One region of the Chryseobacterium sp. G0162 genome, then DNA from elsewhere that is predicted to be linked to it. Evidence: riboswitches for the same ligand, from Rfam matches in the RefSeq annotation. Region 1 holds a riboswitch; each other region holds the start of a gene.
What was found. A riboswitch is a leader RNA that binds a small molecule or an ion and turns the genes downstream of it on or off. The one in region 1 is predicted to bind cobalamin.

Region 2: another riboswitch for cobalamin. It lies ahead of EG344_RS04360 (T9SS type A sorting domain-containing protein); the one in region 1 lies ahead of metE (5-methyltetrahydropteroyltriglutamate--homocysteine S-methyltransferase).
Region 3: another riboswitch for cobalamin. It lies ahead of EG344_RS16955 (TonB-dependent receptor plug domain-containing protein); the one in region 1 lies ahead of metE (5-methyltetrahydropteroyltriglutamate--homocysteine S-methyltransferase).
Region 4: another riboswitch for cobalamin. It lies ahead of EG344_RS18950 (hypothetical protein); the one in region 1 lies ahead of metE (5-methyltetrahydropteroyltriglutamate--homocysteine S-methyltransferase).

What each region holds. Positions count from the first base shown of each region.
Region 1 covers NZ_CP033922.1:4,865,837-4,868,040, reverse strand. Annotated here, with positions in the region: gene EG344_RS21815 (TonB-dependent receptor) at 1-256, shown strand, start outside; gene EG344_RS21810 (Lrp/AsnC family transcriptional regulator) at 373-834, opposite strand; cobalamin riboswitch at 1,024-1,210, shown strand; gene metE (5-methyltetrahydropteroyltriglutamate--homocysteine S-methyltransferase) at 1,385-2,204, shown strand, end outside.
Region 2 covers NZ_CP033922.1:948,218-950,421, reverse strand. Annotated here, with positions in the region: gene EG344_RS04360 (T9SS type A sorting domain-containing protein) at 142-1,257, opposite strand; cobalamin riboswitch at 1,323-1,516, opposite strand; gene EG344_RS04355 (esterase-like activity of phytase family protein) at 1,774-2,204, shown strand, end outside.
Region 3 covers NZ_CP033922.1:3,742,056-3,744,259, reverse strand. Annotated here, with positions in the region: gene EG344_RS16955 (TonB-dependent receptor plug domain-containing protein) at 1-1,257, opposite strand, end outside; cobalamin riboswitch at 1,290-1,468, opposite strand; gene pafA (alkaline phosphatase PafA) at 1,626-2,204, opposite strand, start outside.
Region 4 covers NZ_CP033922.1:4,231,680-4,233,883, reverse strand. Annotated here, with positions in the region: gene EG344_RS18955 (helix-turn-helix transcriptional regulator) at 1-340, shown strand, start outside; cobalamin riboswitch at 694-888, shown strand; gene EG344_RS18950 (hypothetical protein) at 1,123-1,329, shown strand; gene prpB (methylisocitrate lyase) at 1,330-2,204, shown strand, end outside.

The DNA.
Region 1 (2,204 bases):
TATTGGTTTTGACCATTATTTAAAACAAAAATACTTAGGAAAGAATATTAATCCTGAACTTCCAATGCCTGCATTTTCATTGCTTAATGTCCGCGTTTCCTATAAAGACGATAGCTTAGGAATAGGAAATTTGGAATATTATATCGTAGGAAACAATCTGTTGAATTCTGAAGCAAGGCTTCAAAACTCACAACTAAAGTTCCTAAGTCCGCTACCAGGCATTAATATCTCAGCCGGAATAAAAATAACAATATAATCTATATTTTGGGGCAGAACATTTGTAAAACATAACTATTATTTACTGTGTATGCCCCAATTTTAATTCTTGCAACAGTGTGAAATTCAATGTCTAAATTTTTAACGGATACCTTTTTATAAAGTTATCCCTTGATTATTCTTTACTTCAGCCATTACAAATGTGCTATGGGTACTCCCTATAGAATCTACAGAGCCTAGCTTATTGAATACAAAATCCTGATAATGTTTCATATCCCGAACCTGAACCTTTAATAAGAAATCAAAATCTCCGGAAATATTGTAACATTCTGCCACTTCCTGAATTTCCAGAATTTCTTTTACAAAATCATAACCTACGGACCGATCATGAATTTTTAATTTGATCTGGCAAAACACCGTAAATCCACGATTAAGCTTTTCCGCATCCAGAACCGCCACATATCTTTTCACGAAACCTTCCTGCTCAAGCCTTCTTACCCGCTCAAAAACAGGAGATGGAGATAGATTAACTTCCTTTGCCAGCTCTTTAACTGTCAGTTTTGCGTTGTTCTGAAGCAGTTTCAAGAGTTTTAAATCCTTATCATCGAGTTGTTCCACAGAATATTATTCTTTTAGAGTTTAAAATCATCCAAATTTACAGAATTATATTCTATATAATATAATTTAAAAAGTTTAATTAACCGAATAAATTACTTTTAATTGCTATTATATTCTGTTTTAATAATTTTACACAAAATTAAAATCTTTTATCAGGCTTGATATTGATAAAAGATCAGTTCTTTACAATCTTCATCAAACAGGAAAGGTTTTACTTAAGGTAAATTAATAGGGAATCGTGTGAAAATCACGAACTGTCGCGCAACTGTAAGTAACACACCAAAGGTTTCTGTCCTTGGATATCCACTGCCAAAAGCGGGAAGGATGACAGAAACCGTTACAAGTCAGGAGACCTGCCTTTACTGAATTGACAATGCTTTCGCGATCTGAAGCTTTTGAGTCATACAGATGATATATTGCAGTACATTTTATCTCCGGATGAAGTAGTACCATGCATTTGTATCATTGATTTTCAAATTTTTCTATCCTAGCAAGCATTCCGAAGCATGAAAAGAGCATTTAAAATAAGTTTAATTTAAAATTTGTAAAAATGCAAACTCACATTCTGGGCTACCCGCGTATTGGTAGCAAAAGAGAACTTAAAAAAGCCTGCGAACAATATTGGTCAGGTAAAATTGTTTTGGAAGAACTTCTTACCGTAGGAAGAAACATCTGCAGTCAAAACTGGAACCTTCAGAAAGAAGCCGGAATTGATCTTATTCCATGTAATGATTTTTCTTATTACGATCAGGTTCTGGATATGAGTCTGGTAGTAGGCGCTATTCCAACGCGCTATCATGAAGTAGCCCTGAAAAAAAACAATTCTGAATTGGATCTTTATTTTGCCATGGCAAGAGGATACCAGAAAGATGAATTAGATATCACAGCCATGGAAATGACCAAATGGTTTGATACCAATTATCACTACATCGTTCCTGAATTTTATAAAAACCAGCAATTCAAACTTACTTCAGATAAGATTTTCAATGAATTTGCAGGCGCCAAACAGGCGGGGATCAATGCAAAACCTGTGATTATCGGTCTCGTTTCTTATCTGCTTTTAGGAAAAGAGAAAGAAGAAGGATTTGATAAACTGGATCTTGCCCACAATCTTCTTCCGGTCTATGTTGAGATTATCTCAAAACTACAAAGCCAGGGCGCTCAGTGGATTCAGTTTGATGAACCCTTTTTAGCATTAGATATCAATGAAAAAGCAAAAGAAGTCTATACTTTTGTGTATGCTGAACTTAGAAGACAGTTTCCGAAGCTTACATTCATTGTAACCACTTATTTTGAAGGATTAAAGAATAATTTAGCTCTTGCCACATCACTTCCTGTAAATGTTCTGCATATTGATCTGGTAAGAAATC
Region 2 (2,204 bases), 1.4 Mb from region 1:
TGGATGCGTTTTTTTTGTTTGCCACGAATGCACGAATTGCTATAACGAAAATAACAATTGAAGACGTGATATTCCCCTCCTCCGGAGGGGTGTCAAAAATTCAAAGAATTTTTGACGGGGTGGTCCAAACCATAGCCCTTTCTACTTCTTCACAATTTTATGCACCGTAGAGCCACTTTTCGTCTTAACCTCAACCCAATAGATTCCGGTATTTAAGGCTTTAAGATTAATCTTTGTTGCCTGTGAAGTCATTACTTTCTGCCCTAAAGAAGAATAAATATTTACTTCTTTCACCTTTTCAGAACTTTCAATCTGAATAAAATCACTCGTTGGATTAGGATAAATATTGAATAAGGCCTTTTTATTTACAGAAGAGACGGATAGTGTAGCGTTACTTGCCTCAGTAGGAGTGAAAGGTCTTCTTTCTCCGAAGCTTAATCCCAACCAGCTATTGTTACTCAATTGTATCTGGCTAAGATCATTCTTTTTCTGCCAGCTGGAAAGATCTTTTCCTGTATATAATTTCCAGTTTTCTGCTCCAGAGTTGTTTCCCGTGAAGGCATTTAATGACAGACTGGAAATTTGATTATTGCCAGAAGTGAAATGGAAATATGAAGCTTGGGATTGAATTAGCTGTAAAGCCTGTGCTGCTGTTATACTGCCATTATATTGAATTCCAAAAACGAAGGAGTTGGCTTCACCATGAGAGTTATTGGTTCCAAAATCTACAACAACAAGACTTTTATTAGTTCCTGTACCAATCCAATTGGTAATTTGAGATGAGGTATACCATTGGGAGCTGTAAGCCGGTACAGGAGCTGATGGTGGAGTGTCGATTTCATCAATACCATAGGTAATACCAAACCACAATCCATCTGTTAAAGCAGTATAACCTACACCATTATTTTGATTGGACATATTCCCGGCATTGGGACCAGACCAGGTAATCCAGTAATCATCTGTACTTGGAGTATGGTTATTGTATGCGAAACTGTATAAAAACCCTGAAGGAATATCAGCCTCTATTGCAGGTTCTGCCGCCGCAATCGCATTAATCATGTCTTCCGCCATTAAATTATTACCATCAAAACGATAGCCCCACGCATAGGAGGCAGGTGTATTAGTGTCATTGAAATCGGCAATGAAGTAAGCCTTTTTGGAGCCGGTTCCTACCCAAAACTTAATGTCGTTTTCAGTGAATTGAGCAAAGAAAAACTGCATACAAAGCAGTAAGAAAAAAAGAGAGATTTTTCTCATAATATAATTAAATTAAAGTTTTATTCCCGAAACTTATTTATTGACAGGATGATTTTTCATCCTGAAATTAAATGGGTATTTAAGGCAGGTCTCCTGGCTCGCATCCTATAGCCAACCTTCCCGGATGTTGATCCAGTGGTATAATTAATAGCTATAGGTAAAAACAGCTTACAGTTGCGGGTACAGCTCAAGATTTGAATAATATTCTCACTTGATTCCCTATTGTGAACAGTGTTCAACCTTAAAAACGGTGCAAATATATCATATAAATTTTTGATGTCTGTTTTGTGAATTACATAGCAATGTTCAGTTTTTTCTGATGTTGAATTGTATTTTTAATAATGGGTTTTATTGATTGATAATGAATTGGGTTTTAATTTTGGGTTTTCGAAGTTAAATTTCAATTTTTATTGTTTATATTGAATTCATCTCAAGGTTATATTGTTAAAATACAATTAGCATTACATTTAAGATCAGTTTATAATCAAGTTATACTTTCGCGCCATAAAAGTTAATATGAAAAAACTACTATTATCTGCTTTGATGATGGCTTCATTATGGTCATGCAGTAAAGATGATGACAACAATGTAAATAACCAGGATATTAATTATTCTAAGCTTCCTCAGGAGTTTCCGTTTTCAAAAATGGCAACAATAAACGGAGTGGATGTTATTAATGGCGGATTTGGATCCGGCGCAGCCGCCCATCCTACAAGAAAAGGAGAATTTTATGTCATTACAGACCGTGGCCCGAACACAGATTACCTAAGTGGGAAAAAGTTTTTAACCCCCAATTTTACACCAACGATAATGCATTTTAAAATTAATGCAGAAGGGAATGTGGAAGTCATTAAATATATTAAACTTAAAAACCCATCCGGTCAGCCTATTACAGGACTTCCAAATCCTGTAGGAATGGGAAGCACGGGAGAAGTGGCTTATGATGC
Region 3 (2,204 bases), 1.1 Mb from region 1:
ATTTCCACCCGGTCTCCAATACAAATCATTGAAAGAAGGAGCTCTGAAATTCCTTGAAACACTTAATCCCAGATTATACCAATCTAAAGCATTCCATTTTCCTGAAAAAGAAAATAAAAGAGGCGACTTAGTCACTCCAACAAAATCCTGTCTTATTCCTGCTTCAAAACGTAAATCAGTGGTAGGAAAATATCTTATCAATCCAGCAATGGACCCCATATTTCTACTGACATGGTCTATTCCTGAACCATAACCTTCACCTTTATTAAATTGGTATTCTCCAATAATATTGAAGTTCCACTTTGAGGTAAGAAAATAATTGAAATCATTCTTCAGAATATAATTCCTTCCAGTTCCACTACTGAATTTAGGTCTGTCTATATCATTAAAATACTGGAAATTTTCTTCCGTATAAGCTGCTTTAAAAGAGTTATTAAAACGGGTCTTATTCCAATCCCAGGAAATTAGGCTTCTTACATTTTGAGTCTGATATTTTGTTTCCGTTTCTCTGTCAAATAAGATTGGAAAATGCTGTTGACCATTAAACCATTCAGAAATCCATGAAATCTGATGATGTGGAGCGAATTTATAAGCAGCTGAAATATTAAAATTTGTATTGTAATATTCTCCGTTAAGATTTATATAATTCCGGGGTTCTTTATTCACCTCATAAGCATTCTCACTGATAGAATAATTTCCTGAAGCCTTAAAACTGAATTTATCATTGCTGTATGAGCCTTTAACAAAATTATTAAAAGTATTAAAAGATCCTGCTTCAGAAAATAGACTGCCGTGAAAACCTTGATTGAAATTAAGGCTGTTGTCCAGGTGAATACTTCCTCCAATAGCGCCGGAACCATAAGTCACACTTCCTCCCCCTGCTTTTATTCCGATCTGGTCATATCCGAATAGGGAAATATTGTTCACATCTCCTTGCCCTAGAAAATTGGAATTAACATTAATTCCATTCCAAACAAAAGAAGTCTGTTGAGCAGTAGTACCTCTAAATGATGGTGAGGCAGTTCCACCACGTCCGTTTTCTTTAATATAAATGGAAGACTGAAATCTTAATACTTCGGAAAGGTTACTGGAGTTTTTTTCAACATCTTCAGCATGAATTGTTTTCACAGGGTGAAATTGTTTCACCTTGTTCATCTGGCTGTCGAAAATATAAATAGTATCTACAGCTTTCTCCTGTCCGAAAAGAAAACAGCCATAAGATGACAAAAATAGTATTAGAGATCTTTTTATATCCATATCCTTCTACTTTTCCTCCGAAAGCAATATGTTTTTTTGATTAATTTTCTGGCAGGTCTCCTGACTTTCGCTTTCTGTGCCTTCCCGTTTTTATACAGTGGCTATTTACAGAAACTTTTATTGCGATTTACAGTTGCGGGGACAGTTTGGGAGTTTCACCCAATTCCCTTTTCATTCCAATATACTGGAAACCAAAATTTTTGCAAAGATAGCTTTTTAAATGTATTAGGCAAAAAGTGAATTTTATGAAAGAAATACGAAAGCAGAATCGATTGAATCCTGATCTAAAAAAGAATTAATAACCTTCCAGTGTATGTAAAATAAAAAAACATTCCGGAGCGGAATGTTTTTTTTATATGTTATTAAGATTATTGACCTATAACTTCTGTAATTGGATTTCCAACATTTCCACTTGGGAACTGAATTTTCAGTAATGAAGAAACTGTAGGGGCAATATCCGTCATGTGATAAGCCTTATTGCTTTCACCTTGTTTCACTCCCCAACCCATAAAGATTAACGGAATGTGTGAATCATAAGAGTTCCATACACTATGAGTAGTTCCTGTTTTAGAATATGGCGGAAGCATAGAGTCGTGAGAGATCAATTGAATATCCCCACTTCTTTGTCTGTTGATTCCATTGATAATTCTTTGCTTGATGGGCTCAGGAATGCTTGATTCAGACACTCTGTCTACAGAAACTGCATATAAAACAGTAGGATCTTTTTCCAGTTCTTTAATAGCGAAGTTTCTTACATCATCCAATTCAAGTTTGCTGTCTGCCAATACTTTTCTATCGAAATAAATCTGATAATTATCAATAGCGTTGATCAATTTATCAGCTCCGAATTTATCTTTCAGCTTTTGGTTGAGGTTCTTTTCAGCACCTTCTCCAAAGAATCCCGTAGGAATTTTATGTTCTTTTAAAAAACCTACAGAGTGTGCTCC
Region 4 (2,204 bases), 630 kb from region 1:
TCTCAAAAAAGATGAAGAGAAAATATATGCAGTGAGAGATTTTATCATTAATAATCTTGACCAAAACTGTTCATTAGTAGATCTCGCTCATCAAGTAGGGACCAATGAATTTACATTAAAAAAAGGTTTTAAGGAACTGTTTGGAACTACCGTTTTCAATTTCTGGAATGATACAAAGATGGAACAGGCAAAAAAAATGCTTCTTGAAGGAGACTTAAACATCAATGAAATCTCTGATATTATCGGATATAAGAACCCAAGACATTTTTCAGCAGCATTTAAAAGAAAGTATAATTTAATTCCTAGTAAACTTAGGAATACCAATGGTATAACTCACTAAATTATTAAATGATTTCAACCGATATTTACCAATGATGACTTTCTCAAAATCTGTAGTTATTTTCTAATTTTCACCCTAGATTATTAGGCTTAATCGGTCTATTTTCAAATATAAAAATTACCCATAAAAACACATTCTTTATTTTATTTCATTTAACATTCAGGTGTATTTGTTAATGATTTGGTAATAAAAAAACACTACAAAAAGACTGATTTTTATCATACCACCAAAAAACAAAGATCCACAAAACAAACATTATCAATTCATTACCCAAAATTAATTATTGTTTACATAAAATATTTTGTCGTTCTTATAAAATGGCTATATTTACCACCAAGGAGTTCTTAACACCTTCTTTATCAACCGAAATTGGTTACACTTAGCTGTGTATTAAAAGGGAATCGTGTGCAAATCACGAACTGTCGCGCAACTGTAAGTAACAACTAAAGGTTTTTATCAAATCAATATCCACTGTATACTCCGGTCTATGGGAAGGATGATAAAAACTGTTACAAGTCAGGAGACCTGCCTATTTCGTAGTGACGATGCTTTCGCGATCTGAAGCTTATAGTCAGGTATGATACGGTATGGATAATTGTGTGATAAAATTGTTTATCAAGTTGTTTCATTTTTTGAGATAGATACTGGCAGAACAGCATGTGCTTATTTTGTGGGTCTGTACCTCATCCGTGTCCCCTTTCCATAATTTTTCTTTCTCACAAAACATCGTGAAGTTTATCTAGAACTTTTTATTGGGTTTAATCTATGTAAAAAGTTAAAAAATGTACCAAGCCAATCACGATTATGCATCTATGAATAACAGATCTATGACAGAGATCTTGTTCTATGGAGTTTCGAAAAAAATGCAGTCTCCATACCCATTAATAGCTCATCTGATTTCTTCAGATCATTTTCTTTTTACCGCACAACAGCAGCATAGCAACTCTTCTTTCTTATCGCACAAATTTCAACTAAACTATAAATATTAAATGACTAAAAATGAAAACTGGAAGTCGCCCGGTGCTCAGTTCCGGGAGGCCATGCACAAAGAAAGTCCTCTTCAGATTGTAGGAGCCATCAATGCCAATCATGCATTACTGGCCAAACAAGCTGGCTTCAATGCCATTTATCTTTCAGGAGGCGGGGTTGCTGCCGGATCTTTAGGAATTCCGGATCTGGGAATCACCACGCTGGAAGATGTATTAGTAGACATTCAGCGTATTACCAATGTTTGTGATTTGCCTTTATTGGTAGATGTAGATACAGGTTTTGGCCCATCAGCGTTTAATGTCGCCAGAACGGTAAAGTCATTGATCAAAGCAGGAGCTGCTGCTCTGCATATTGAAGATCAGGTAGGAGCAAAACGTTGTGGTCATCGTCCAGGAAAAGAAATTGTAAGCAAAGAAGAAATGGTAGACCGATTGAAGGCTGCTGCTGACGCGCGTACCGACGAAAACTTCGTAATCGGAGCCAGAACAGATGCCTTTGCCAATGAAGGATTGGAAAAAACCTTAGAAAGAGCAGCGGCTTATAAAGAAGCTGGTGCTGATTTCATTTTCGCAGAAGCAGTCCCCGATTTAAGCTTCTATCAAAAATTTGTAGATGCTACAGGAATCCCTGTATTGGCCAATATCACCGAGTTTGGAATGATCAATCTATACACGGTTGATGAATTGAAAAATGCAGGAGTAGGATTGATCCTCTACCCTCTTTCAGCCTTCCGTGCTGCCAATAAAGCCGCATTGAATGTCTATGAACACATTCGTAAAGATGGTACTCAGGCCCATGTATTAGACACGATGCAAACCAGAGAAGAACTCTACCAAAGCATTGGATACCATGACTATGAACAAAAATTAGATAA